DNA from 2 places in the Pseudomonas sp. LS44 genome. Region 1 is predicted to be linked to the other one. Evidence: predicted binding sites of a transcription regulator. Region 1 holds the regulator's gene; the other holds the start of a gene.
The links. The regulator LexA, encoded in region 1, represses DNA repair genes until DNA is damaged. The targets are predictions, from matches to a motif close to CTGTNTNNNNANACAG.

Region 1 (14,637 bases):
CCTGGAAAGTCGAAGACAAGCGCTAGACGCTATCGGATAAACGCGCGTTGAGGCTTTGCCCGCGCGCGTATAGTGAATGCCTCTACTTGGAGGGCGCTGCAGATGGCCCATGAGTTGTATACCCGCACTAACCAGAAACTGTATTTCGCAGGCCTGGCGCTGAATAGCTGGCGGCAGGCGCAAGAGGGGCGGGCAATGAATGCCCAGGCCCTGATTCATGCCGAGCGCGAAGCATCGCTGTTCCATCTATACGGCGCGTTGCTTGGCCTGTGTCATGAGATTGCCGGTTACTACCGGTTGCCGCAGAGCCATGTGCCACGTGCCGAGCTGTTTCTGACGTCCGAGGTGCTGAATCAGGCACCGAGTCCGGAACTGGCTGAATTGGTAGAGCTCGCGCAGCAGTCGGAAACGTGGCTGGCGCGGCTGTTGGCTGCCTATGCGGCTTTGTTCCAGCCTCCGCATGAGCCTAAAAAGACCAAGGTTGATCCAACGTTGCCGCTGATCACTGCGGTTAGCTTGGAAGACGAGGCGCCCCCGGCCTTGGCCCTCGAAGAGCTGGAAGAATGGCGTCAGCAGCTGAAAATCCTGGCGCTGCGGTTTCGTGAGTCCCTCAGTGAATGCTGAGCCACTCGGCGTACGGACTAGGGAAGAGCCTCGTTCGGCTGATACAATTTCGGCCTTTTTTCGGAGGTTCTGATGTCGACATCCTTTCTTGAAATCGTAGAACTACCCGATGGTCGTATCGCCCTGCGTCGCGCCGAAGACCAAGAGGCGCTGGTAACGCTGGATTTTTCCGGCGATGCGAAAGCTTTTCTGCAGGGACATCACATCGAAGTGGCCAAGGCGATGCTGAATGTCGGCTTGCAGATGGCCGGGCGATTGGCCGAAGGTGATTTCGAGCGCGATGAAGGTCCGCATGTACTGCATTGAGCATGCACAAGTGTCGGGTGACTGGCGTTAATTTTTGGCGTAAAGAGGGTGGCACATCCTTGTGCCGGGGGAGGCCGAGCTCTCGGCTTTTCGTTAGCCCAGACTGATATTCAGACTTTGCGCGCCACCTTGGCGGGCGGCGGCGGCCAGTTGCTGGCGCGCGGGGCTGTGAAGCGGGTGTAACCAACTGACCACGGTGTGGCTGCGGCCCAGGCGCAATGCCTCGCAGGCCAGCTCCAAGGCGTTCTGTCCGTGGCCCGGCTGTAGAATCAGAATGCGTTCACGATTCAGGCCCGCATCGCGCAGCCAGGCTTGAGTGAGGCTGACCGGTGGTGCAATCAGCGTTAGCCACCGGGCATCCAGATTTTCACTCAGCTCTCGCAGGATCGGGGCGAGCAGATGCAAGCGGTTGCCCACCGCGCCGCGCAAAGACATCTCGCTGAACGTGTCCGGTTCATCGATCCAGACATTAGTAATTTCATCAGGTAGAGGTGCTGCCGGTTGCGCCAGAAAGGCGTCAAACAGCGGTAGCTGGGTACGACTGAGCGACTGCGGGAACTGCATAAAGCCTCCTCTAGCGGCGTATTACGCCGACACTCAAACCTTCGATGACTAGCTCCTGGGTTTCCAGATCCACTTCGATGGGCGCGAACTCAGGATTTTCCGCGATCAACCAAACTTTATTGCCTTCACGCTTGAAGCGCTTCACCGTCACCTCGTCATCCAGACGGGCAACGACGATCTGGCCGTTACGCGCTTCGCGAGTGGTGTGTACAGCGAGCAAGTCGCCGTCGAGAATGCCGATGTCTTTCATGCTCATGCCGCGAACCCGAAGCAGATAGTCGGCGGCCGGCTGGAAGAAGGTGGGATTGATTCGACACGCGTCTTCGACATGCTGTTGGGCGAGCATTGGGGCGCCAGCCGCTACACGGCCGATGATAGGCAGGCCTTCTTCCTCGCTGTTGGGCTCGAAGCCGGGGATGCGGATGCCGCGTGAGGCGCCTGGGGTCATCTCGATAGCGCCCTTGCGGGCCAGTGCCTTGAGATGTTCTTCGGCGGCATTGGGCGATTTGAAACCAAGTTCCTGGGCGATTTCGGCGCGCGTTGGCGGGTAGCCGTTATCTTCCAGGCAACGCTTGATGAACTCGAGAATCTCGGTTTGGCGTGGCGTTAGTTTCAGCATGTCGGGAGCGCTCTGTCTTTTTATACAGTGACTGGGATTATATACAGTGAAAAGCGCTTGGCAATCCCTTGCCAAGAGATGGTTTTTAGGAATTTTGTTATATGCGCGTGTGCATGGCGCCCGTATGCCGCCTTGACAAGCGCAGCGCCCGCTACGTATGTTTCAAACAAGTGTTTGTTAGGGTGTGAATGGCATGGCCCAGTCGGAAACCGTCGAGCGCATTCTCGACGCAGCAGAACAGTTATTCGCGGAAAAAGGTTTCGCTGAAACCTCTTTGCGTTTGATCACCAGCAAAGCCGGAGTCAATCTGGCGGCGGTGAATTATCACTTCGGCTCCAAAAAAGCGCTGATTCAAGCCGTGTTTTCACGCTTCCTCGGGCCTTTTTGCATCAGTCTCGAGCGCGAACTGGACCGCCGCCAAGCCCGGGCCGAAAAAGTCACTCTCGAGGAAATGCTCGAGATGGTGGTCGAGCAGGCGTTGGCGGTGAAACCGCGCAGCGGCGATGACCTTTCGATCTTCATGCGGTTGCTCGGATTGGCCTTTAGCCAAAGCCAGGGGCACTTGCGGCGTTACCTGGACGATGTCTACGGCAAGCTATTTCGTCGTTATCTGTCGCTGGTTCAGGAGTCGGCGCCGCGGATTCCGCCGGTGGAGTTGTTCTGGCGTATTCACTTTATGCTCGGTGCGGCGGCGTTCAGCATGTCTGGCATCAAGGCATTGCGCGCAATCGCCGAGGAGGATTTCGGCGTCAGTACCTCCATCGAACAGGTGATGCGCCTGATGGTGCCTTTCCTGGCGGCAGCGATGCGGGCAGAGACGGGAATTGCCGATGAGACATTGGCCAACGCGCAGTTGAAACCACGCAGCAAGGCGGCCGCGCCAGCCAAGGCATGATGTTCGCGATGGGCGCGGCTGAGCTGATCGGCTAAGCTTGGCGCCCATGCCATCCCTCGATTTTCTGCACATTTCAATTGCTGACCAGTGCCTCTACGGCTTTGCCGAAGGGCGCCTGTTGCTGCGTCTGCCGGTTTCCACTGCGTTGAATGGCGTTGGCGAACTCAACGGCTCCGGCTGCACGCCCCGTGGGCGGCATCAAGTGCGTGCGATGATCGGCGCGGGCTTGCCAGAGGGCGCCGTGTTGCGCGGTCGGCGCTGGACTGGCGAGGTCTGGTCGACGGCGCTGAGCGAGCAGTTCCCCGGTCGTGACTGGATACTCACGCGGATTCTCTGGCTCAGCGGCTGCGAGCCTGGTCGCAATCGACTCGGTGCGGTGGATACGTTTCGTCGCTATATCTATCTGCATGGCACGCCGGACAGCGAACCCTTGGGCGTTCCGCTGTCACATGGATGCATTCGTTTGCGGAATGCCGATCTGCTCAAGCTCTTCCCGCGTGTACCCGTTCACTGCGCCGTACAGATTGAAGAAGCGTCGTGCCCGCAGTGGGCTGCGATCGAACTCGTTTAAGGATTTTCTATGACTTCAAGCCTGCAAGGCTCATTGATGCTGGATGTCGGCGGTACTTGGCTGACTGCTGAAGACCGGCAGATTCTTCGACAGCCGCAAGTCGGCGGATTGATTCTGTTCGCCCGCAACATCGAGCATCCGCGCCAGGTGCGCGAGTTGACGGCGGCGATCCGTGCGGTGCGCCCCGAGCTGTTGTTGGCGGTGGATCAGGAAGGCGGACGGGTGCAGCGGTTGCGCCAAGGTTTCGTGCGGCTGCCGGCGATGCGGGCGATCGCCGATAACGTCGATGCCGAGGTGTTGGCCGAGCACTGCGGCTGGCTGATGGCGACCGAAGTGCTGGCGGTCGGTCTCGATCTCAGTTTCGCGCCAGTGCTCGATCTCGACTACCAACGTAGCGCGGTGGTCGGTAGCCGTGCATTCGAGGGCGACCCGCAGCGCGCGGCGGCACTTGCCGGGGCGTTTATCCGCGGCATGAACGCTGCCGGTATGGCGGCGACGGGCAAGCATTTCCCTGGACATGGGTGGGCTGAAGCCGATTCCCATGTTGCCATCCCGACCGACGAGCGCAGCCTGGAACAGATTCGCGCCAACGACTTGCAGCCGTTCGCGCTGCTCAGCCAGCAGTTGGCGGCGGTGATGCCGGCGCATGTCATCTATCCGCAGGTGGATGCGCAGCCGGCCGGCTTCTCACGGCGCTGGCTGCAGGACATCCTGCGCGGCGAGCTGGGCTTCGATGGCGTGATTTTCAGCGATGACTTGTCCATGGCCGGCGCTCATGTGGTCGGTGATGCCGCCAATCGCATTGAGGCGGCACTGGCTGCGGGTTGTGACATGGGCCTGGTCTGCAATGACCGCGCGGCGGCCGAACTGGCGCTCAGCGCGCTGCAACGTCTGGATGTCCAGCCGCCGGCCCGCTTGGCGCGGATGCGTGGCCAGGCCGTTGCCTCTACGGAATATCGCCAGGATCCCCGCTGGCTGGCGGCTACTGGCGCCTTGCGGGCTGCCCAATTGATCGATTGAGGTTCCCACCATGACAGTCCACGCGATTATCGGCGGTACCGGTCTGACCCAGCTGGAAGGCTTGACCATCACCGCCGCGCTGAACGTCGATACGCCGTATGGCGCGCCATCGGCGCCGTTGCTGCGCGGTGACTTCGCCGGTCGTGAGGTGTTGTTCGTTGCGCGCCACGGCCATCCCCACCGGATTCCGCCGCACCAGGTGAATTACCGCGCCAACCTGTGGGCGCTCAAGCAGTGCGGCGCGCAGGCGGTGTTGGCGGTCAATGCAGTGGGTGGAATTCACAGGCAGATGGGGGCGGGGCATTTGTGTGTGCCGCATCAGCTCATCGATTACACCTTCGGCCGCGAGCAGACCTTTTTTGAAGGGATTCTCGATCACGTCACCCATGTCGATTTCAGCTATCCCTACGACGAGCCGTTGCGCCAGCGCCTGATCGACGCGCTGCGCGCCGAGCAATTCGCTCACAGCGAGCGCGGCGTGTACGCCTGCACCCAAGGTCCGCGCCTGGAGACGGCGGCGGAGATCGACCGACTGGAGCGCGATGGCTGCGATATCGTCGGCATGACCGGAATGCCGGAAGCGGCGCTAGCGCGCGAATTGGAACTGCCCTACGCGTGCCTGGCGTTGGTGGTCAATCCGGCAGCGGGACGCTCTTCCGGACTGATCAGCATGGCTGACATCGAACGAGCCCTGGGCGACGGGATCGACCAGATCAAGGCCGTTCTGGGCAGGGCGCTGAGCGCCGCTTGAGTCGCTAGCTGTTCGCGCGCGCGCTGGCCGTGCCAGGCAGTGGGGCGAGCAGGGCATCGATATCACCGGGTTGGATCTGCCAGTCGGAGCTGGCATCGCCACTCAGTACTCCAGCGGCCAGGGCGGCCTTGTGCTGTTGTAGCTGCTGGATCTTTTCTTCGACCGTGCCGCGAGCAATCAATTTGTAGACGAATACCGGCTTGGTCTGGCCGATCCGGTAGGCGCGATCGGTAGCCTGGTTTTCCGAAGCCGGATTCCACCACGGGTCGTAGTGGATCACGGTGTCCGCCGCGGTTAGATTGAGCCCGGTGCCGCCCGCCTTCAGGCTGATCAGAAACAGCGGCACCTCGCCCTGTTGGAAGCGTTGCACCGGGGTGCGCCGATCCCGCGTGGCGCCGGTGATTTGCACGTAAGTCAGCCCACGCCGCTGCAGCTCCTCCTCGATCAGAGCCAGCATTGAGGTGAACTGCGAGAACAGCAGGACGCGGCGGCCTTCGGCGAGCAGTTCGCTGAGCATCTCCATCAAGCTATCGAGTTTGCTCGAATGACTGCCGGCCTTGCGCCGTGGCGCGTCCTGTTTGACCAGGCGCAGGTCGCAGCAGACCTGACGTAGCTTGAGCAGCGCGTCGAGAATCACTACCTGGCTGCGGGCCAGGCCCTTGCGCTGGATTTCTTCGCGGACCTTGCGATCCATGGCCAGCCGCACCGTTTCATAGACATCACGTTGCGCTTCGCTGAGTTCGATCCACTGGACGATTTCGCTTTTGGCCGGTAATTCCTTGGCCACCTCTTCCTTGGTGCGGCGCAGCAGAAACGGTTTGATCCGCGCCTTCAGATGCACGAGGCGGGCGTGATCGCCGTGCTTTTCGATGGGCGTGCGGTAGTCGCGGGTGAACTGTTTACTGTCGCCCAGCCAGCCGGGCATGAGGAAATGAAACAGCGACCAGAGTTCGCCGAGATGATTTTCCAGCGGCGTGCCGGTCAAGCACAGGCGCTGCCGGGCGTTCAGCTCGCGTGCCGCATGGGCCGCCTTGCTGGTGGGGTTTTTGATGAACTGCGCTTCGTCGAGAATCAGCACGTGCAGGGGTTGCTCACGCAGCTGCTGAATGTCGCGGGGGAGTAGTGCATAGGTGGTGAGAAGCAGGTCGTAGTCGCCCAGACGAGCAAAGTCCGTGTGTCGCTGCGGGCCTTGCAGGGTCAGCACGCGCAGCTGCGGGGCGAAGTGCGCGGCTTCGTCTTGCCAGTTGGGAATCAGGCTGGTGGGCATGACCACCAGCGCCGGTCGATCGAGGCGCCCGGCCTGCTTTTCGACGAGCAGATGCGCCAGGCTTTGCAGGGTTTTACCCAGCCCCATGTCATCGCCCAGCACGCCGCCGGCACCCAACTCGCGCAGGATCTGCATCCAACTCAGGCCTTCTAGCTGGTACGGCCGCAAGGTCGCGTTCAGACCTGCCGGGGGCTGAACGACGTTACGCGCGCTCTCGTGCAGCTTGTGGGCGAACTCGCGTAGTTGTTCGCCGCCACGCCACTCCAGTTCCAGGCCTTCCAGACCGCTCAAGCGCGCGGCGTCTGGTGCGGCGAGGCGCAGATTGGCGCCCGGCGGTTGATCGCGCAGATACAGCTCGCCCAGCGTGGCGAATACCGGCTTGAGGCGCGCGAAGGGCAGCACCACCTGCAGCGGTTGACCGTCCGCCGAGCGCTGCGCGTCGAGCTGCACATGAAGCATTTCGTCATCGCCGCGCAGGGCCAGGCTTTCCGCGCTGAGCAGTTCGGGTGTGCTGCGGATCAGGCGCAGCAGCACTGGTAACAGGCTGATGCGCTGACCTTCGACGACGATGCCCAGCTCGAGGTCGAACCAGTCGTGCTCGGGAGATTCATCGAGATCGGCGTACCAGGTATCGATCGGACTGAGATCGAAGCTGAAACTAGGGCTGATCTCGATCTGCCAACCCTGCTCACGCAATACCGGCAACTGCTGCTGAACGAAGTGCAGCCAGGCGTCTTCACCCGGCAGCTCGAACATTTCTGCCGAGTCGGGTGGCAGGGCTTGGCTTTGCCGCAGGGCGACGCGAAAGCCGAGTTGCTGCAGGGTGTTACGCAGCGCTTGCTCGGCCTGGGGATGACGGACGATGCAGAGCGTTTCGCCGTCCACGTTGCGGCGGATCGTCGCGTCCTTGGATTTACCGTGTGCCCGGTAGTCCGCATAGTCGAACGCCAGGCCCGCGCGGTGCTGCTGACTGCGTTGCATGCGCCGGCTACGCAAGTCGTATTGGGTATGCAGCAGGCTGCCGAGACTCAGCACCGGCGCCGGTTGTAGATCATCGATGCGCCGCTCCGGCAGGCCGGCGGTGGCCGGCTGCTCGGATGTTTGCTGCAGCTCCAGTAACACCGCGGCGACATGCTTGCAGTTGTAGCCGACCGGGCAAGTGCAGAAGCCAATCACCGGATCGCTGGGGTATTGCAGGCGGATGCGCTGGCGGTAGAGCTGATCGCCCGAGCCCAGACAGCTGGCGATCAGTTGCCCGTCGCGCAGCTCGGCAAAGCGCGGGTGGCCTTGGTTCGCGTAGCCGACGCCGCGCTGCAGGGTCGCGGCGTCGAAGGCGTCGGTCCACGGCAGGCTGCGCAGACGTGCGACGAACGCCGCCAGAGTGTCCATCGGTGCTTAGAGCGGCACGATCTTGATCAGCACGCCGAGATTGGAGTGATCGAGATAGGTCAGTTCACCATTCTTCAGACGGGTGCTTTGCTTCAGGCGCTCGCTGCCGGTCAGCAGGCCGTCGGCGTCGAACTGGTTGATCCAGAACTCCACAGTCGCGTCGGTGAAGCGCACCTGGGTGAGGCTGACCGTGCCTTCTACCGGGAAATGGCCGAAGTGCTGGTCGCCGGAGCTGAGCGCCACTTTGCTCGGTACGGCGGACAGATTCTGTGCCCACGCCTTGTGCAGCAACACCTCATAACCCGCGTTAGGGCTCAGCTTGGCGGCTTCGCCATCCAGCGCGGTACCGCGTTCAGTGCCGGCGATCGACTGCGCGCCACCGGCCCAGTCGTCCGGTGCCGGCTGGCTGGCGGGCACGGGCTCACCGGCCTGGCGGAAAATGATCAGTTCGATCAGGTACTGACCATCGGCCACCGCCAACGGGGCGAACAGAGCGAGCAACAGGGCCAGGTGGCGGAACATACGCATGAAGTGAGTCCTTTTTGATCAAGCAATGAGCTGAAGCGGGTGAACGAAAGGCAGACGACCAGTTTTCAACGCGGCCACTCCGGGCGCAACCGCTTTAGGCCGTTTGCGGGGTGAGGCGCTCGAAAAGCGCCTCCAAAGTATTGAAACGTTCTTCCGGGCGTTCCATCGGCATCTGAATGCGGAACAAAGTCGCACCTTCGAATTTGTAACGGTTTGGCTGGCTCTGGATCAGCTTGATCAGGGTCAGCGGATCGACGCCGGTATCGCTGGCGAACTCGATGCGTCCGCCCTGCGGACCTGCGTCGACTTTGACGATGCCGAGCTGTTCGGCCTGCAGTTTGAGCAGGGTCAGGCGCATCAGGTTCTTGGTCGGCTCCGGCAGCAGGCCGAAGCGATCGATCATTTCTACCTGCAGTTCCTTGAGGCCCTCTTCATCGGCAGCCGAGGCAATACGCTTGTAGAGAATCAGGCGGGCATGCACATCCGGCAGGTAATCCTCGGGAATCAAGGCTGGCAGCCGCAAGTTGACCTCCGGACCACCGCCCAGCGGCTTGTCGAGGTTCGGCTGCTCGCCTTTGCGGATGGCTTTCACCGCGCGCTCGAGCATTTCCATGTAGAGGGTGAAACCGACCGCCTGGATCTGCCCGCTCTGGCCGTCGCCGAGCAGTTCGCCGGCGCCGCGGATTTCCAGGTCGTGGGTGGCAAGCACAAAGCCGGCGCCCAGGTCCTGGGCATTGGCAATGGCTTCGAGGCGCTTTTGCGCATCGTCGGTCATCTGCTTGCGCGGCGGGGTCAGCAGGTAGGCGTAAGCCTGGTGGTGGCTGCGCCCGACCCGACCACGCAACTGGTGCAGCTGGGCCAGGCCGAACTTGTCGGCACGGTCGATCAGGATGGTGTTGGCGCTCGGCACGTCGATACCGGTTTCGATGATGGTCGAGGCGATCAGCACATTGAAACGCTTGTGGTAGAAGTCGCTCATCACCTGCTCGAGTTCGCGTTCGCGCATCTGCCCGTGGCCGATGGCGATGCGCGCCTCGGGCACCAATTCGGCGAGATCGGCGGCGCATTTCTCGATGGATTTCACATCGTTGTGCAGGTAGTAGACCTGGCCGCCGCGCAGCAACTCGCGCAGCAATGCCTCCTTGATAGTCGGCTTGTTGGACTCCATCACGAAGGTGCGCACCGACAGCCGGCGCGCCGGCGGGGTGGCGATGATCGACAGGTCGCGCATGCCCGCCACCGCCATGTTCAGCGTGCGCGGGATCGGCGTAGCGGTGAGGGTGAGAATGTCCACCTCGCTGCGCAGCGCCTTGAGTTGCTCCTTCTGACGGACGCCGAAACGGTGCTCTTCGTCGATGATCACCAGGCCCAGATTGTCGAACTTGACGTCGTCCTGCAGCAGCTTGTGGGTGCCGATGACGATATCCACCTTGCCTTCGGCGAGCTGCTGGACTGCGCCGTCGATTTCCTTGGCGGACTTGAAGCGGCTCATCACCTCGACCTTGACCGGCCAATCGGCGAAACGGTCGCGGAAGCTGTTGTAGTGCTGCTGGGCGAGCAGGGTAGTGGGCACCAGTACCGCCACCTGCTTGCCGCTGTGCACGGCGAGGAACGCGGCGCGCATCGCCACTTCGGTCTTGCCAAAGCCGACGTCGCCGCAGATCAGTCGATCCATCGGTTTGGCCGCGAGCATATCCTCGCGCACCGCGTCGATGGCGGTCTGTTGGTCCGGGGTTTCCTCGAAGGGGAAGCCGGCACTGAAGCTGGCGTAGTCGAGGCCCGGGTCTAGGAAGGCATAGCCCTCGCGGGCGGCACGCCGGGCATAGATGTCGAGTAGCTCGGCGGCGACGTCGCGCACCTGTTCGGCGGCTTTGCGCTTGGCTTTCTGCCAGGTCTCCGAGCCCAGGCGGTGCAGCGGGGCGAGGGCGTCGTCGCTGCCGGTGTAGCGGGCGATCAGGTGCAGGCTGGCCACCGGCACGTACAGTTTGGCTTCCTCGGCGTACATCAGGGCGAGGAATTCGGCGGATTGGCCTTCGATCTCCAGGGTGATCAGGCCCAGATACCGGCCGACACCATGGTCGATGTGCACCACCGGCGCGCCTTCACGCAGCTCGGCGAGGTTCTTGATAACGTTGTCGCCGCCATCCCGGGCTTTCTCGCGACGGCGGCGCTGCATGACGCGTTGGCCGAACAGCGGGCTCTCGGCGATCAGCGCCAGATCGTCGAGCAGCAGACCCTCGTCCAGTGGCGCAATACAGATCGCCAAGCGTGCGCGGCTGGCAGTGAATTCCGGCCAGCCGCTGACTTCCTGGGGCTTGAGTTTCAAACGGGCGAGCAATTCCAGCAGCACCTCGCGGCGCCCAGCGGATTCGGCGCTAAACAGCACGCGGCCGGGATATTCCTCGATAAAGCGGCGCAGCGCGGCCAGCGGTTCGCTGGCTTTGGACTGGATGGCCAAGTCCGGCAGCGGCCGGGCGTTGAAGCGGTCACGACCGACACCGGTGTCGATATCGTCCTGGCTGACGACGATGCGCGGCCAACTCTTCAGGCGCGCGAAGCAGTCATCGACCGGCAGGAACAGCTCGGCCGGCGGCACCAGCGGGCGTTCCGGATCGACGCGCCGCTCTTCGTAGCGGTTGCGCACGTCATTCCAGAACTGTTCGGCGGCTTGCTCGATTCCCGGCAGGGAGAACACCTGGGTGTCCTGCGGCAGGTAGTCGAACAGCGTCGCGGTTTCTTCGAAGAACAGCGGCAGGTAGTACTCGATGCCGGCCGGGGTAATGCCAGTGCTCAAGTCCTGATAGATCGGGCAACGGCGGAAATCCACGTCGAAACGCTCGCGGAAGCGGCCACGGAAGTCGGTGACGGATTTCTTGTCTAGCGGGAACTCGCGCGCCGGCAGTAGGCGGATCGATTCGACTTTGTCGATCGAGCGCTGGGTTTCCGGGTCGAAGGTACGCAGCGTTTCGATCTCATCGTCGAACAGGTCGATGCGAAACGGCAGCGTGCTGCCCATCGGGAACAGATCGATCAGCGCGCCACGCACGGCGAACTCGCCGTGTTCATACACCGTATCCACACAGCGGTAGCCGGTTGCTTCCAGACGCAGGCGCATCTGCTCGACATCAAGCTTCTGGCCGATGTCCAGGACCAGGCTGGAACCAAGCAGAAAGCGCGTCGGCGCCAAGCGGTGCAGGGCGGTGGTGATCGGCACCACCAGCACTCCGTGGCTCAGCTCGGGCAAGCGGTAGAGGCTGGCAATGCGCTGGGAAATGATGTCCTGGTGCGGCGAGAACAAATCGTACGGCAGCGTTTCCCAGTCGGGGAAATGCAGCACCGGCAGATCGGGAGCGAAAAATCCGAGCTCCTGCTCCAAGCGCTCGGCGGCTTGGCTATCGGCAGTCAATAGTAGGGTGAAGCGCTTGGCAGCGCTGGCGGCCTCGGCAATCGCGAGGGAGAGGGCGGCACCGGGCAGATTGCCCCAATGCTTTTTGCCTGCCGCGGCGGGCAGGGGGGGAAGGCGCAATACGGACACGGGCGGTCGTAGCTCCGGTCGGGAAATGGACCGGCGGATTGTAACTACCCCGATGACCTGCTGTCAGTGTCAGCGCCGCTGCTGATTGCCGGCGCCAACGTGCGCCGTCATAATGTAGCCCCTTTTTTCAGCCCCTACATTTGGAAGGTATTGCCCGTGACCCAGAAGCCCGACCAGTGTCTCGGTGAGTGGATTGATCGTGAAGCCCTCGCAGAAGCGATGATCCCGATGATCGGCCAACTCTACCGCAACAACAGCGTGGTTACCTCGATCTACGGCCGTGGTCTGATCAACCGTTCGGTGATCGACATTCTGAAAGCACACCGTTTCGCCCGTCACCGTCTGGCGGACGACAGCGAGCTATCGGTGCATGACACCTTCCCGATCCTCAAGGCCATGAGCGAGCTCAAGCTGGGCGCCGCCTCGGTCGACCTCGGCAAGATGGCCGCCAAGTTCAAGGCCGAAGGGGCCGGCCGCAGCGTCGAGCAGTTCGTCAAGGACGCCCTGGCCGACGTGGTTGGCAAGCAGAACGGCTCCGGCCGCGAAGGCACCGACGTCGTGCTCTACGGCTTCGGTCGCATCGGCCGCCTGCTGGCACGCATCCTCATCGAGAAAACCGGTGGTGGCGACGGCCTGCGTCTGCGCGCCATCGTGGTCCGCAAGGGCGCCAGCAACGACCTGGTCAAGCGTGCCAGCCTGCTGCGTCGCGACTCGGTACACGGAAAATTCGATGGCACCATCACCATCGACGAAGAGAACAACACCCTGACGGCCAACGGCAACCTGATCCAGGTGATCTACGCCAAAGACCCGAAAGAAGTGGATTACACCCAATACGGCATCAAGAACGCCCTGCTGGTCGACAACACCGGCGTATGGCGTGATGCCGAAGGTCTGGGCCAGCACCTGGCGTGCCCGGGTGTCGACCGCGTGGTGCTCACGGCTCCTGGTAAAGGCGCGCTGAAGAACATCGTGCACGGCATCAACCACAGCGAAATCACCGCTGAGGACAAGATCATCTCCGCGGCTTCCTGCACCACCAACGCCATCGTGCCGGTGCTCAAAGCGGTGAACGATCGCTACGGCATCGTCAACGGCCACGTTGAAACCGTGCACTCCTACACCAACGACCAGAACCTTATCGACAACTTCCACAAGGGCGATCGCCGTGGTCGTAGCGCCGCGCTGAACATGGTGATCACCGAGACCGGTGCAGCCACTGCCGCGGCCAAGGCTCTACCTGTGCTGAAAGGCAAGCTGACCGGTAACGCGATTCGTGTACCGACGCCGAACGTGTCGATGGCGATCCTCAACCTGAACCTTGAGAAAGCCACCACCCGCGAAGAAATCAACGAATACCTGCGCCAGATGGCCATGCATTCGGATCTGCAGAAGCAGATTGACTTCGTCAGCTCGCAGGAAGTGGTATCCACTGACTTCGTCGGCTCGCGCCACGCCGGTGTGGTCGATGCCGAAGCCACCATCGCCAACGACAATCGCGTCGTTCTGTACGTGTGGTACGACAACGAGTTCGGCTACAGCTGCCAGGTAGTTCGCGTGATGGAAGACATGGCTGGGGTCAACCCGCCAGCTTTCCCGCGCTAAACGCGGTATGACAAACGGGAGCTTCGGCTCCCGTTTTGCATTTACGGGTGCGGTGGTTCCATGAGTGCGATAGGTGTGGCGATGTGGCAGGCAAGGCGCAGTGGCACGACGTTGCTGCTGGCTGTTATTGGCCTGCTGGCCGGGTGCGGCGCGCAGATTGAAGCGTTCGAGGGGCCGACCATGGGCAGTCACTATTCGCTCAAATATGTGGCTGAACCCGACGGACCTGGTATGGCGCAGTTGCGCGGCGAGGTCGAGGCGATACTCGCTGAGGTCGATGCGCAGATGTCGACCTATCGCAGCGACTCGCTGATTTCCCGTTTCAATGCCTTACCGGCGAACCGTTGCCAGGCGATGCCAGCGTCAATATTAGATCTGGTGCGCTTTGGCGAGAGCTTGTCGCGGGAAAGCGCCGGGGCGTTCGATCTGACCGTCGAGCCGCTGCTCGATCTGTGGGGCTTTGGTCCGCAATCGCGTGGCGAGCGGGTGCCGAGTGCCGAGGAAATCGCTGCAGTACGCGCCAATGTCGGCTTCACTCACTTGCGTGTGGACGGTCAACAGCTTTGCAAAGATGCCGCCGTGCAGGTGGATTTCGACAGCATCGCCGCCGGCTATACGGTCGATCGCATTGCGCAGCGCTTGGATGAATCAGGGGTGCGCAGCTATTTGCTGAGCGTCACCGGCGAACTCAAGGTGCGCGGACGCAAGCCGGATGGTTCGCCCTGGCGTGTCGCTATCGAGGCGCCGCGCGAGGCGGGTCAGGAGGCCCAGCAAGAGCTGACGTTGGACGGCTACGGTGTGTCCACTTCCGGCGACTACCGAAATTATTTCGAAGTACAGGGGCGCCGTTACTCGCACACCTTCGATCCGGCCAGCGGTGCGCCGGTCAGGCATAACCTGGCTTCGGTCACGGTGGTCGATCCGTCGGCGCTGCGGGCGGATGGGTTGTCGACCTTGTTGATG
Region 2 (14,637 bases), 1.9 Mb from region 1:
ATAAAAAAGCCCGGCACTTGGCCGGGCTTTTTTATGCCTGAGCTTTACTGGGGCGAGGTGTCCAGCGGCTCGGGAATCGGCACCGGATTGGTCTCGATCTGATCGACATCGCGCTGAATCTGCTCAAGGGTTGAGCCGGGTTTGGCCGGTTCTTCAGCCTTTGGCGCTTCGCTGGGCTGGGCCTGCGGCGCCGGGGTGACGGTGCCATCCTGGCCCAGGATTGCTTGGTCGCGGCTGACGCCCGGCATGAAGTCGCCTGAGAGGCCGGCCAACTGGTCGTTGTCGCTGAAGATGACGCTCATGCGCTCTTGCTGGCGCTGGCCGCCACCAGGTTGGATGCTGTACAGGTAGTCCCAACGATTGGCGTGGAAGGTGTCGCTGATCAGCGGATTGCCCATGATAAACCGCACTTGCCGACGGGTCATTCCGGGCTTCAACTGGTCTATCATGTCTTGTGTAACGACATTGCCCTGTTGAATGTCGATTTTGTAAACCCCGGGGAACGAACAGCCGGCGAGTGCGAGCAGTCCCACAAGGGTGAGACCAGTCAGCATGAGCTTGGTGTTTTGCATCGGTGGGTGACTTCCACTATCTTGGCTGGGCAACTTGACCACCGATCATACCCGTATTGAAGGCTGCTGCGAACCAGCCGCCACGAGAAAGCTCACCATGGTTGAAAATAGCGAACTACGCAAAGCTGGCCTGAAAGTGACCCTGCCGCGGGTCAAAATTCTGCAAATGCTCGACTCCACCGGGCAGCGCCACATGAGTGCGGAAGATGTCTACAAAGCACTGATGGAGGCTGGTGAGGATGTTGGTCTGGCGACTGTTTACCGGGTATTGACCCAGTTCGAGGCCGCAGGTCTGGTGGTGCGTCATAACTTCGATGGCGGGCACGCAGTCTTCGAATTGGCCGACGGTGGCCACCACGATCACATGGTGTGCGTCGATAGCGGCGAAGTGATCGAATTCTTCGACAGCGAGATCGAAAAGCGCCAGAAAGAAATCGTCAAAGAGCACGGTTTCGAATTGGTCGATCACAATCTGGTGTTGTACGTACGCAAGAAGAGATAAGTCGGTTTTTTACCGATTGTGGCAACTAAAAAGGCGACCTGAGGGTCGCCTTTTTGCTTTCTCTCAAGAGTTGGCGCTGCTGACCATTTTGCGTGCGTGAGCCAGCGACTCATCGGTGAGGTCGAGGCCGCCGAGCATGCGGGCAATTTCCTCGATGCGCCCGCCGGTATCCAGTTTTGCCACAGCGGTGTGAGTGGCGTCGACCTCGCGGGCCTTGTGCACGAACAGATGTTGATGGCCCTGGGCGGCAACTTGCGGCAGGTGGGTAACGGTCAGTACTTGGCCGCGTTCGCCCAGGCGTCGCAGCAGTTGGCCTACTACCTCGGCAGTGGGGCCGCCGATGCCGACGTCCACCTCGTCGAACACCAGGGTTGGAACTCGCGAGGTCTGCGCGGTGATGACCTGAATGGCCAGGCTGATGCGTGACAGCTCGCCGCCCGAGGCTACTTTGGCCAGGGATTTAGGCGGTTGACCCGGGTTGGCGCTGACCAGGAATTCAACCAGTTCGAGCCCGATGGGGTGTGGCTCTTGGGCCTCTAAGGGGCGCAGTTCGATATTGAAGCGGCCGCCGGGCATGCCCAGCTGCTGCATTTCGCGCTCTACCGCAATGGCTAGGGTGGCCGCTGCTTGTTGGCGCTGCTCGCTGAGTTGGTCAGCTTTTTCCTGATAGTGGCGCGCAAAGGCGGCCAGCTCGTCGGTCAGGCGTTCACCGGCCTGATCGTCGGCATTCAGGCCTTCCAGCTCTTCGAAAAGTTGCTGTTGCAAGGCGGCCAACTCGCCGGGCTGGATGCGGTGCTTGCGCGCCAAGGTGTAGATGCTGTCGAGCCGCTCTTCGATCAGTTGCTGGCGCTTCGGATCGGCATCGAAATGATCGAGAAAGCGCTTGAGTTCGCCGACTGCCTCTTCGACCTGAATTTGCGCGCTGGCTAATAAATTGGCCGCTTCACTCAGTGCGCCGGGTTGATGCTGGAAAGCGGTCAAGCGCTGCAGGCTGCCGGTCAGTGCTGAGAGCACATTGCCGGCGTCGTTTTCGCTGCATTGTTCGAGGACTTGCTGGCAGGCGCCGAGGAGTCGTTCGGCGTTGGCCAGGGTTTTGTGTTCCTGCTCCAGCTGATCCAGCTCGTTTTCGCCGAGCCCCAGATTGTCCAGTTCTTCCAGCTGATAGCTAAGCAATTGATGGCGAGCACGCTGCTCGTCACCCGCGCTGGAAATGCGTTCCAGCTCCTGGCGCGTTTGCCGCCAGCGTTGCGCGGCCAACTGCACCTGGCGAGCGAGCTCCTGGCTGCCGGCGTACTCGTCGAGTAGGCGGCGGTGGGTCTCCGGCTTCAGCAGCGACTGGTGTTCGTGCTGATTGTGAATGTCGATCAGCAGCTCGCCGAGCGCCTTGAGGTCGCCGAGTGGGCAGGGCGAGCCATTGATATAGCCACGCGAACGACCTTCGGCGGTGATGACGCGGCGCAGGATGCACGGACCGTCAATGTCCAGGTCGCGCTCGGCGAGCCAGGCACGCGCCTCGGGGATGGCATGCAGATCGAAGCTGGCCAGGATATCGGCTTTGTCTGCGCTCGGCCGCACTGCGCCACTGTCGGCGCGATCGCCCAGGGCCAGGCCCAGGGCGTCGAGCATGATCGATTTACCGGCACCGGTTTCGCCGGTAATCACACTCATGCCGCGATCCAGTTCGAGGTCGAGATGTTCGACGATGGCGTAGTTGTGGATAGAGAGATGAACCAGCATGACGATCCCCTGAGAGGTCTTTGCTGGGTATTTATACAGTAGTGGTTTTCTGCCTGACAAGCCGTGCATTGCACTTGAAGCGAAAAATTGCGCCCCCATATAGGCGGACAGAACAGTGGGTTATTCCCCGCGAAGAGACTCTAGTTAAGGAGGAACGCATGGCTGAAGAACAGATCCTGGATAACCAGAATCCCGAAGTAGAACCCGCAGCCGAGGCGGCGAGCGATGAGCTCGCGACCCGCGTGCAGGTGCTGGAGGAACAATTGGCGGCGGCCCAGGATCAGTCGCTGCGCGTTGTCGCCGATCTGCAAAACGTGCGCCGGCGTGCCGAGCAGGACGTTGAGAAAGCGCACAAATTCGCCCTGGAGAAGTTTGCCGGCGATTTGCTGCCGGTGATCGACAGTCTGGAGCGTGGCCTGGAACTATCGAATCCTGACGACGAAGCGCTCAAGCCGGTTCGCGAAGGGATCGAGCTGACCCTCAAGCTGTTCCACGACACCCTCAAGCGCTACCAGCTGGAGGCGATTGATCCGCATGGTGTGCCGTTCAATGCCGAGCACCATCAGGCGATGGCCATGCAGGAAAGCACCAACGTAGAGCCGGGTAGCGTGCTCAAGGTGTTCCAGAAGGGCTATCTGCTTAACGGTCGCCTGCTGCGCCCCGCCATGGTGGTGGTCAGCAAGGCGCCAGCGGGTACGCCACCTTCGATCAATGAGCAAGCTTGAAATCGGCGATCAGGCCCCCATCTGTTAAGCAAGCGAATTAGTGCTGCCGGGGTCCGCGATGCGGGCCGCGGCCAAAACCAAGTTTCGGGAGAGTGAAATGGGCAAAATTATCGGTATCGACCTGGGGACTACCAACTCCTGCGTCTCCATTCTGGAAAACGGCAACGTCAAGGTTATCGAGAACGCTGAAGGCGCGCGCACCACGCCGTCGATCATCGCCTACACCAATGATGGCGAAATTCTGGTCGGCCAGTCCGCCAAGCGTCAGGCGGTAACCAACCCGCACAACACTCTGTACGCGGTGAAGCGTCTGATCGGTCGTCGTTTTGACGAAGAAGTGGTCCAGAAAGACATCCAGATGGTCCCGTACAAAATCGCCAAGGCCGACAACGGCGACGCGTGGGTGGAAGTCAAAGGGCAGAAAATGGCCCCGCCACAGATTTCCGCCGAAGTCCTGAAAAAAATGAAGAAGACCGCCGAAGACTACCTCGGCGAGCCGGTCACCGAAGCGGTGATCACCGTGCCGGCCTACTTCAACGACAGTCAGCGTCAGGCCACCAAAGACGCCGGCCGCATCGCCGGTCTGGACGTCAAGCGCATCATCAACGAGCCGACTGCGGCTGCGCTGGCGTACGGCATGGACAAGGCCAAGGGCGACCACACCGTGATCGTCTATGACTTGGGCGGCGGTACCTTCGACGTGTCGGTGATCGAGATCGCCGAAGTCGACGGCGAGCATCAGTTCGAAGTGCTGGCCACCAACGGTGACACCTTCCTCGGTGGTGAGGATTTCGATATCCGCCTGATCGACTACCTGGTCGACGAATTCAAGAAAGAAAGCGGCATCAACCTCAAGGGCGATCCGCTGGCCATGCAGCGCCTCAAAGAAGCCTCTGAGAAGGCCAAGATCGAGCTGTCCTCGGCGCAGCAGACCGACGTCAATCTGCCGTACATCACTGCCGATGCGTCCGGTCCGAAGCACCTGAACGTGAAGATTTCCCGCGCCAAGCTGGAATCGCTGGTCGAAGACCTGGTGCAGCGCACCATCGAGCCGTGCCGCATCGCCTTGAAGGATGCCGGTATCGACGCGGGCGCGATTCACGATGTGATCCTGGTCGGCGGCCAGACCCGCATGCCGCTGGTACAGAAGCTGGTGAGCGACTTCTTCGGCAAAGAGCCGCGCAAGGACGTCAACCCGGATGAAGCCGTGGCCATGGGCGCCGCCATTCAAGGCGCGGTACTGGCTGGCGACGTCAAGGACGTGCTGCTGCTCGACGTCAGCCCGCTGACCCTGGGTATCGAAACTATGGGCGGCGTGATGACTGCGCTGATCGAAAAGAACACCACCATTCCGACCAAGAAGTCGCAGGTGTTCTCGACGGCTGATGACAACCAGGGCGCCGTGACCATCCATGTACTGCAGGGCGAGCGCAAGCAAGCCGCGCAGAACAAGTCGTTGGGCAAGTTCGACCTGGCTGAGATCCCGCCGGCGCCGCGCGGTGTGCCGCAGATCGAAGTGACCTTCGACATCGACGCCAACGGTATCCTGCACGTCGGCGCGAAAGACAAGGCGACCGGCAAGACTCAGTCGATCGTGATCAAGGCCAACTCCGGTCTGTCCGAGGATGAAATCGCGCAGATGGTGCGTGACGCCGAAGTCAACGCCGAGGAAGACCGCAAGTTCGAAGAGCTGGCCGGTGCGCGCAACCAAGGCGACGCGTTGGTGCATGCCACTCGCAAGATGGTCACCGAAGCGGGCGACAAGGCGACCGCAGACGAGAAAGCTGCCATCGAGAAAGCCCTTGGCGAGCTCGAAGTCGCGGTCAAGGGTGACGACAAGGCGGCCATCGAGGCCAAGATGAATGCCCTGTCCGAAGCCACCACACCGCTGGCGCAGAAGATGTACGCCGAGCAGCCGCAAGGCGCGGATGCCGCGAATGCAGCGGATGAGTCGAAAGGCGGCGCCGACGATGTGGTCGATGCCGAGTTCGAAGAGGTCAAGGACAACAAGTAAGCCGCCGGTTTACTTTCGCCCTGTCCGCTGAAGCCTGGCTTCGGCGGACAAGATCCGCCGCGCGGGAGTTCTCTCCCGCGTTGGCGTGTCTGGGGTAGACGAATTAAAGGTGTTGATGAGTTATGGCCAAACGCGATTATTACGAAGTGCTCGGTGTCGAGCGCGGCGCCAGCGAGGTGGAGCTGAAAAAGGCTTACCGACGCCTGGCGATGAAGCATCACCCCGACCGCAATCCCGACGACAAAGCGTCGGAAGAGAAATTCAAAGAGGCCAACGAGGCCTACGAAGTGCTGTCCGACGCCAGTAAGCGCGCGGCCTTCGATCAATACGGTCATGCCGGCGTCGACCCGCAGATGGGTGGCGGCGCGGGCTTTGGTGGCGGCGCCAATTTCTCCGACATCTTCGGTGATGTGTTCAGCGACTTCTTCGGCGGCGGTCGTGGCGGTTCGCGCGGCGGCATGCAGCGCGGCAGCGATTTGCGCTACACCCTCGAATTGGATCTGGAAGAGGCCGTACGCGGCACGACGGTGACCATTCGCGTGCCAACCCTGGTCAATTGCAAAATTTGCGAGGGCTCGGGCGCCAAGAAAGGCACCAGCCCAGTGACCTGTACCACCTGCGGCGGTATCGGCCAGGTGCGCATGCAGCAGGGCTTCTTCTCGGTCCAGCAAACCTGTCCGCGCTGCCATGGCAACGGCAAGATGATCAGCGACCCGTGTGGTGCTTGTCACGGCCAGGGGCGGGTCGAAGAGCACAAGACCCTGTCGGTCAAAGTCCCGGCTGGAGTCGATACTGGCGACCGGATCCGCTTGTCTGGCGAAGGCGAGGCGGGCGCCCACGGTGGTCCGGCTGGCGATCTGTATGTGGTCGTCAATGTGCGTGAGCATTCGATCTTCCAGCGCGACGGCAAGCATCTGTACTGCGATGTGCCGATCAGCTTTGCCGATGCGGCATTGGGCGGCGAGTTGGAAGTGCCGACCCTGGATGGGCGGGTGAAGTTGAAAATTCCCGAGGGCACCCAGACCGGCAAGCTGTTCCGCCTGCGCGGCAAGGGCGTGGCGCCAGTGCGTGGCGGTGCCGCGGGTGATTTGATGTGCCGGGTCGCGGTGGAAACGCCGGTGCATCTGGATCGTCGCCAGCGCGAACTGCTCGAGGAGTTCCGGAGTTCGTTGCAGGGTGACAACTCTCACTCGCCCAAAGCCAGTGGCTGGTTCGAAGGTGTCAAACGCTTCTTTGGCGATGTTTGATTGAGCGGTGCGTGCTGCGCTCCCGAATGGGCGCGGCGTGCGGCTAGGAGCTGAACGATATGCGACGTATTGCAGTGATGGGCGCCGCTGGGCGCATGGGCAAGACTCTGGTCGAGGCAATCCAGCAGACCGAAGGCGCCGGCTTGACGGCGGCGGTCGACCGTCCGGACAGCACGCTGGTGGGTGCGGATGCGGGCGAGCTGGCCGCGATCGGGCGGATCGGCGTGCCATTGTCGGCGGATATCGAGCGGGTGGTCGATGAGCTTGATGTCTTGATCGATTTCACCCATCCCTCGGTAACCCTGAAGAATCTGGACGTCTGCCGTAAGGCCGGCAAGGCCATGGTCATCGGTACCACCGGGTTTTCCGTCGAGGAAAAGCAGCGCCTGAGTGAGGCGGCCAAAGAGATTCCGATCGTCTTCGCGGCCAACTTCAGCGTTGGCGTCAATCTGTGCCTGAAGTTGCTGGATACCGCGGCACGGGTGTTGGGCGACGATGTCGACATCGAAATCATCGAGGCGCATCACCGCCACAAGGTCGATGCGCCGTCCGGCACCGCGCTGCGCATGGGTGAAGTGGTGGCGCAGGCGCTAGGACGCGATCTGCAACAAGTCGCGGTCTATGGTCGTGAGGGGCAGACCGGCGCTCGCCAGCGCGAGACCATCGGTTTTGCCACAGTGCGCGCCGGTGATGTCGTTGGGGATCATACCGTGCTGTTTGCCGCGGACGGTGAACGGGTGGAGATCACCCATAAGGCTTCCAGTCGGATGACCTTCGCCAAGGGTGCGGTACGTGCGGCGTTGTGGCTGGAAGGGCGCCAGGCGGGCCTGTACGACATGCAGGATGTGCTCGGTCTACGTTGAGATACGCCCGTCGGTCATGATGGCGGTAGACCAAAAAGGGGTTTTTCTGTAAGCTGCCCGCTTTAGTGTATCCACTAAAAGTTACGCAGAATGACTCAAATAAAAAAGCGGGGTGACGGTTCGAACGTCATCCCGCTTTTTTTCAAACTGCGTTTGCTCCATGCCTTGATTACGGGAGGTCTTCTTGACTAAGCCAGCCATACTCGCCCTTGCCGACGGCAGCATCTTTCGCGGCGAAGCCATCGGTGCCGATGGTCATACCATCGGCGAGGTGGTGTTCAACACTGCCATGACCGGCTATCAGGAAATTCTCACCGATCCTTCCTACGCCCAGCAAATCGTAACCCTGACCTACCCGCATATCGGCAATACCGGTACCACGCCCGAGGATGCCGAGGCGAACCGCGTCTGGGCCGCTGGCCTGATCATCCGCGATCTGCCGCTGATTGCCAGCAACTGGCGCAGCAAACAGTCGCTGCCCGATTACCTGAAGGAGAACGGTACCGTTGCCATCGCCGGTATCGATACCCGCCGTCTGACCCGCATCCTGCGCGAAAAAGGCTCGCAGAACGGTTGCATCCTGGTTGGCGACGACGCGACAGAAGAGAAAGCGCTCGAGCTGGCCCGCAGCTTCCCGGGTCTGAAAGGCATGGACCTGGCCAAAGTGGTCAGCGCCAGCGAGCAATACGAATGGCGTTCCGGTGTGTGGAATCTGGAGAGCGACAGCCACCCGGAAATCCCCGCAGCCGATCTGAAATACCACGTGGTCGCCTACGACTACGGGGTCAAACTGAACATCCTGCGCATGTTGGTCGCGCGCGGCTGCCGACTGACTGTGGTACCGGCGCAAACTCCGGCCAGCGACGTGCTGGCGCTGAATCCAGACGGTGTGTTCCTGTCCAACGGCCCTGGCGATCCTGAGCCGTGCGATTACGCGATCCAGGCAATCAAAGATGTGCTGGAAACCGAGATCCCGATCTTCGGTATCTGCCTCGGCCATCAGCTGCTCGCCCTGGCCTCCGGTGCGCAAACAGTGAAGATGGGCACCGGCCACCATGGTGCCAACCACCCGGTCCAGGACCTCGACAGCGGCGTGGTGATGATCACCAGCCAGAACCACGGTTTTGCCGTGGACGAGGCGAGCCTGCCGGCCAACCTGCGCGCCACTCACAAGTCGCTGTTCGATGGCACCCTGCAGGGCATCGAGCGGACCGACAAAGTCGCCTTCAGCTTCCAGGGTCACCCGGAAGCCAGTCCTGGCCCGCATGACGTCGCCCCGCTGTTCGACCGCTTCATCGAAGCCATGGCCGCGCGCCGCTAAGCCTGCCGACTGACCCAAGGATTCGAGTAAAAGACATGCCAAAACGTACAGACATCAAAAGTATCCTGATCCTCGGCGCCGGCCCCATCGTCATCGGCCAGGCCTGCGAGTTCGACTATTCCGGCGCCCAGGCCTGCAAGGCGCTGAAGGAAGAAGGTTTCCGCGTCATCCTGGTGAACTCCAACCCGGCCACCATCATGACCGACCCGTCGATGGCCGACGCCACCTACATCGAGCCGATCAAATGGCAGACCGTGGCCAAGATCATCGAGAAGGAGCGCCCGGATGCGTTGCTGCCGACCATGGGTGGCCAGACTGCGCTGAACTGCGCGCTGGACCTCGAGCACCATGGCGTGCTCGCCAAGTTCGGCGTCGAGATGATTGGCGCCAACGCCGACACCATCGACAAGGCCGAAGACCGTTCGCGCTTCGACAAGGCGATGAAAGATATCGGCCTGGCCTGCCCGGTTTCCGGGATCGCGCACAGCATGGACGAAGCCTATGGTGTGCTCGATAAAGTCGGCTTCCCGTGCATCATCCGTCCGTCCTTCACCATGGGCGGCACCGGCGGCGGCATCGCCTACAACCGTGAAGAGTTCGAGGAAATCTGCGCCCGTGGTCTGGACCTGTCGCCGACCAAGGAACTGCTGATCGACGAATCGCTGATCGGCTGGAAAGAGTACGAGATGGAAGTGGTCCGCGATAAGAAGGACAACTGCATCATCGTCTGCACCATCGAGAACTTCGATCCGATGGGCGTGCACACCGGCGACTCGATCACCGTCGCTCCGGCGCAAACGCTGACCGACAAGGAATACCAGATCCTGCGTAATGCCTCGCTGGCGGTCCTGCGCGAGATCGGCGTAGAAACCGGCGGCTCCAACGTGCAGTTCGGCATCTGCCCGGACACCGGGCGCATGGTCGTCATCGAGATGAACCCGCGGGTGTCGCGTTCCTCGGCGCTGGCCTCCAAGGCCACCGGTTTCCCGATCGCCAAGATCGCCGCCAAGCTGGCTGTCGGCTACACCCTCGACGAACTGCAGAACGACATCACCGGCGGTCGTACCCCGGCGTCCTTCGAACCGGCGATCGACTACGTGGTTACCAAGATTCCGCGTTTCGCCTTCGAGAAATTCCCCAAGGCCGATGCCCGCCTGACCACTCAGATGAAGTCTGTCGGTGAAGTCATGGCCATCGGCCGGACCTTCCAGGAGTCGGTGCAGAAAGCCCTGCGCGGCCTGGAAGTCGGCGTCAACGGCTTCGATCCGAAGCTCGACCTGAGCAATCCGGACAGCGAACACATCCTCAAGCGCGAACTGACCGTGCCGGGCGCCGAGCGCATCTGGTACGTGGCCGACGCGTTCCGCGCCGGCAAGAGCGTCGAGGAGGTGTTTGAGCTGACCAACATCGACGAATGGTTCCTGGTGCAGATCGAAGATCTGGTCAAGGACGAGGCGAAGGTGCAAACCCTCGGCCTGTCGAGCATCGACACCGATCTGATGCGCAAGCTCAAGCGCAAAGGTTTCTCCGATGCGCGTCTGGCCAAATTGCTTGGCGTTACCGAGAAGAACCTGCGCAGCCATCGTCACAAGCTGAAAGTGCTGCCGGTATTCAAGCGCGTCGACACCTGCGCCGCCGAGTTCGCCACCGACACCGCCTACATGTACTCGACCTATGAGGAAGAGTGCGAGGCCAATCCGTCGTCGCGCGACAAGATCATGATTCTCGGCGGCGGTCCTAACCGTATCGGCCAGGGCATCGAGTTCGACTACTGCTGCGTACACGCGGCACTGGCCATGCGTGAAGACGGTTACGAGACCATCATGGTCAACTGCAACCCGGAAACTGTCTCCACCGACTACGACACCTCCGATCGCCTGTACTTCGAGCCGGTGACCCTGGAGGACGTGCTGGAAATCGTCCGCGTCGAGCAGCCGAAAGGCGTGATCGTGCAGTACGGCGGGCAAACCCCGCTGAAACTGTGCCGCGCCCTGGAAGAAGCCGGCGTGCCGATCATCGGCACAAGCCCGGATGCCATCGACCGCGCCGAAGACCGCGAGCGTTTCCAGCAGATGGTCCAGCGCCTGAACCTGCGTCAGCCAGCCAACGCCACGGCGCGCAGCGAAGAAGAGGCGATTCGTGCCTCGAAGGTCATCGGTTATCCGCTGGTGGTGCGCCCGTCGTATGTACTGGGCGGCCGCGCCATGGAGATCGTCTATGAAGAAGACGAGCTCAAGCGCTACATGCGTGAAGCGGTGCAGGTCTCGAACGACAGCCCGGTGCTGCTCGATCACTTCCTCAACTGCGCCATCGAAGTGGATATCGACGCGGTCTGCGACGGCACCGATGTGGTAATCGGCGCGATCATGCAGCACATCGAGCAGGCTGGCGTGCACTCCGGTGACTCGGCGTGCTCGCTGCCGCCGTACTCGCTGCCGGCCCATATCCAGGACGAGATCCGCGACCAAGTCAAGAAAATGGCCCTGGAGCTCGGCGTGGTCGGTCTGATGAACGTGCAGATGGCCGTGCAGGGTGAGGACATCTTCGTCATCGAGGTCAACCCACGTGCCTCGCGGACCGTGCCGTTCGTTTCCAAGTGCATCGGCGAGTCGCTGGCCAAGGTCGCCGCACGCGTGATGGCGGGCAAGACCTTGAAAGAAATTGGCTTCACCAAGGAAATCATTCCGCCGTTCTACAGCGTCAAGGAAGCGGTATTCCCGTTCGCCAAGTTCCCGGGCGTCGACCCGATCCTCGGCCCAGAAATGAAGTCCACCGGTGAAGTAATGGGCGTCGGCGACAGCTTTGCCGAAGCATTCGCCAAGGCTCAGCTGGGTGCCAGCGAAATCCTGCCGACCAGCGGTTGCGCGTTCATCAGCGTCCGTGAGGATGACAAGCCGATGGTCGAGCAGGTCGCTCGCGATCTGGTCGAGCTGGGCTTCGAGGTAGTGGCCACTGCCGGTACCGCGCGAATCATCGAGGCCGCCGGCCTGCCGGTGCGCCGCGTCAATAAGGTGACCGAAGGTCGTCCGCATGTGGTCGACATGATCAAAAATGACGAAGTCACGCTGATCATCAACACCACCGAAGGCCGTCAGTCGATCGCGGACTCCTACTCCATTCGTCGCAATGCCCTGCAGCACAAGATCTGCTGCACCACCACGTTGGCAGGTGGTCAGGCGATCTGTGAGGCGCTTAAGTTTGGTCCAGAGAAGACCGTGCGCCGGCTGCAGGATCTCCATGCAGGAATCAAAGGATGACTAAATACCCTATGACCGTTCAGGGCGCTCGCGCCCTGGAGGACGAATTGGCGCATCTGACCAAGATCGTACGGCCGAAGCTCAGTCAGGATATCGGCACCGCGCGTGAGCTCGGCGACCTCAAGGAAAACGCCGAGTACCATGCTGCCCGCGAGCAGCAGGGAATGGTCGAAGCGCGAGTTCGCGATATCGAAGGTCGCCTGCAGAATGCGGTGGTAATCGATGTGACGAGCATTGCGCACACCGGCAAGGTGATCTTCGGCACTACCGTGGAGATCGCCAACGTCGAGACCGACGAAAGCGTGACCTATCAGATCGTTGGTGAAGACGAAGCGGACATCAAGCTGGGTAAGATTTCCGTAGGCTCACCCATCGCACGTGCGCTGATTGCCAAGGTAGAGGGCGATGTGGTGGCGGTGAAAACTCCGAGCGGTCTGGTTGAGTACGAGATTGTCGAAGTCCGCCATCTTTAATCGTCGCTCGTCCAAGGCGGCCATGATCAGCTGGCAACTGGCCCAGACATTCTGGGTCGGCGGCCTGTGGCTGTTGCACTTCGTTATGCTGCCGGCCTTGACCAAGATGGGTCTGGCGCCGCTGCTGATCGACGAAGTCGCCAATACCTTGAATCCGCTGCTGATGGGCTTCGCCGCGTTTTGCGCGCTGCTGCAAATGCTGGTGCTGTGGCCGACGCTCGGTACGCGTGGCATGCGCAGCGATACCCGTGCGCAGTTGCTGCTGACAGTGCTGGTCATGACGGCGGTGTATTTCGTCGTCCACACCGTAGCGCCGCAGGCCATGCGCTGGCTGCTGTTCAATTATCTGGTGGTGGCGTTGTGCGGTTTGCTGCTCGTGCTGCAGCCAGTGCCAGGAAGCAGGGCGCGCTAGACGCGCGCCAGTGCTTGGCTTACATGCCGCTGAAGCGGCTGATGTTGGACAGGTTTTTGTTCGGCTTGGGATTTTTGCGATACAGCAGAGCCATTTTGCCGATGACTTGCGCCAGTTCGGCGCGCCCGGCTTTGCACAGTTCGGCGATGACCGCGAGACGGTCTTCGCGCTCGGTGATGCGCAGCTGCACTTTGATCAGTTCGTGATCGCTGAGCGCTCGATCCAGTTCGGCGATCACTCCTTCGGTCAAGCCATTGTCCGCCACGATCAATACCGGTTTCAGATGGTGGCCAATAGATTTGTATTGTTTCTTCTGCTCCTGAGTGAGCGGCATAATCTGACCCCTGCGTCCGATCTGTTAAAACGGCGGCCAGTTTACCCGAGCGCCCGGTAACCGCCCAGCTAATCACGAGGTATCCCGTGGCCCGCTCCAAAACCAGCCAGTGTTGGCTGAAAGAGCACTTCGACGACCCTTGCGTCAAAATGGCGCAGAAGGGCGGTTATCGTTCGCGTGCCAGTTATAAACTGCTGGGGATTCAGGAGAAGGACCGCATCTTGCGGCCTGGTATGACCGTGATCGACCTCGGCGCTGCGCCAGGCGGCTGGTCGCAAGTCGCCAGTCGAGTGATCGGTGACAAAGGCACGCTGATCGCGTCCGATATCTTGGAAATGGACAGCATCCCTGATGTGACCTTCATTCAGGGTGATTTCACCGAGGATGCGATGCTCATGCAAGTCCTCGATGCTGTCGGTGGTAAACCTGTAGACCTTGTGATTTCAGATATGACCCCCAATATGAGTGGAGTAAGGGCCGCCGATCAGCTGCGCGCGATATTTCTCTGCGAGCTGGCTCTGGATCTCGCCGGCCGCGTGTTGCGTCCGGGAGGCGACTTCCTGATCAGGATCTTCCAAGGCGAAGGCTTCGATGTTTACCACAGGCAGGTTCGTGAATTATTCGACAAGGTACAGATGCGCAAACCCCTGTCGTCGCGTGACCGTTCACGCGAGCAATATGCTCGCCCGCGGTTTCCGCGGCGGACTAGAGTGAAACAAAGGAGCGTTGCTTCGGTCTGACAAGGCGGAACTGCCTCATAAAGGGTTACAGACCGCGCCTGCCCGGGGTGGGCGTTTGTAGTAAGTTAGGCAGGTAAACAACCAGCCAGTATGCAGGCCGCGTTTCGGGACGCGGGCTGCTTCAGAGGGTAGCTAATTGAACGACATGGCAAAGAATCTGATCTTGTGGCTGATCATCGCCGCTGTCTTGGTGACAGTGATGAACAACTTCTCCAGCCCGAGCGAGCCGCAGACGCTCAACTACTCGCAATTCATCGAGCAGGTGAAAGAGGGTGGCGTGCAGCGCGTGACCGTCGACGGTTACAACATTAGTGGCATCGGTACTGACGGCAAGCCGTTCACCACTGTGCGGCCGATGATCGAAGATCGCGGCTTGATCGGTGATCTGATCAATAACAACGTGGTCGTCGAAGGCAAAAAGCCTGAGCAGCAGAGCATCT

Region 2: the regulator LexA is predicted to act here: its motif matches at 2,835-2,850, upstream of recN (DNA repair protein RecN).

What each region holds. Positions count from the first base shown of each region.
Region 1 covers NZ_CP102830.1:1,664,466-1,679,102, forward strand. The annotation lists gene topA (type I DNA topoisomerase) at 1-26, shown strand, start outside; gene NVV93_RS07495 (DUF6586 family protein) at 103-624, shown strand; gene NVV93_RS07500 (hypothetical protein) at 697-930, shown strand; gene sulA (SOS-induced cell division inhibitor SulA) at 1,024-1,494, opposite strand; gene lexA (transcriptional repressor LexA) at 1,505-2,113, opposite strand; gene NVV93_RS07515 (TetR/AcrR family transcriptional regulator) at 2,307-3,008, shown strand; gene NVV93_RS07520 (L,D-transpeptidase) at 3,055-3,579, shown strand; gene nagZ (beta-N-acetylhexosaminidase) at 3,601-4,599, shown strand; gene NVV93_RS07530 (S-methyl-5'-thioinosine phosphorylase) at 4,610-5,350, shown strand; gene NVV93_RS07535 (DEAD/DEAH box helicase) at 5,355-8,006, opposite strand; gene NVV93_RS07540 (peptidoglycan binding protein CsiV) at 8,013-8,534, opposite strand; gene mfd (transcription-repair coupling factor) at 8,629-12,069, opposite strand; gene NVV93_RS07550 (glyceraldehyde-3-phosphate dehydrogenase) at 12,208-13,674, shown strand; gene NVV93_RS07555 (FAD:protein FMN transferase) at 13,735-14,637, shown strand, end outside.
Region 2 covers NZ_CP102830.1:3,571,936-3,586,572, reverse strand. The annotation lists gene NVV93_RS16060 (outer membrane protein assembly factor BamE) at 45-572, opposite strand; gene fur (ferric iron uptake transcriptional regulator) at 670-1,074, shown strand; gene recN (DNA repair protein RecN) at 1,138-2,811, opposite strand; gene grpE (nucleotide exchange factor GrpE) at 2,970-3,536, shown strand; gene dnaK (molecular chaperone DnaK) at 3,634-5,550, shown strand; gene dnaJ (molecular chaperone DnaJ) at 5,673-6,797, shown strand; gene dapB (4-hydroxy-tetrahydrodipicolinate reductase) at 6,857-7,660, shown strand; gene carA (glutamine-hydrolyzing carbamoyl-phosphate synthase small subunit) at 7,845-8,981, shown strand; gene carB (carbamoyl-phosphate synthase large subunit) at 9,017-12,238, shown strand; gene greA (transcription elongation factor GreA) at 12,235-12,711, shown strand; gene NVV93_RS16010 (DUF4149 domain-containing protein) at 12,734-13,123, shown strand; gene yhbY (ribosome assembly RNA-binding protein YhbY) at 13,143-13,457, opposite strand; partial or broken gene rlmE (23S rRNA (uridine(2552)-2'-O)-methyltransferase RlmE) at 13,544-14,171, shown strand; gene ftsH (ATP-dependent zinc metalloprotease FtsH) at 14,343-14,637, shown strand, end outside.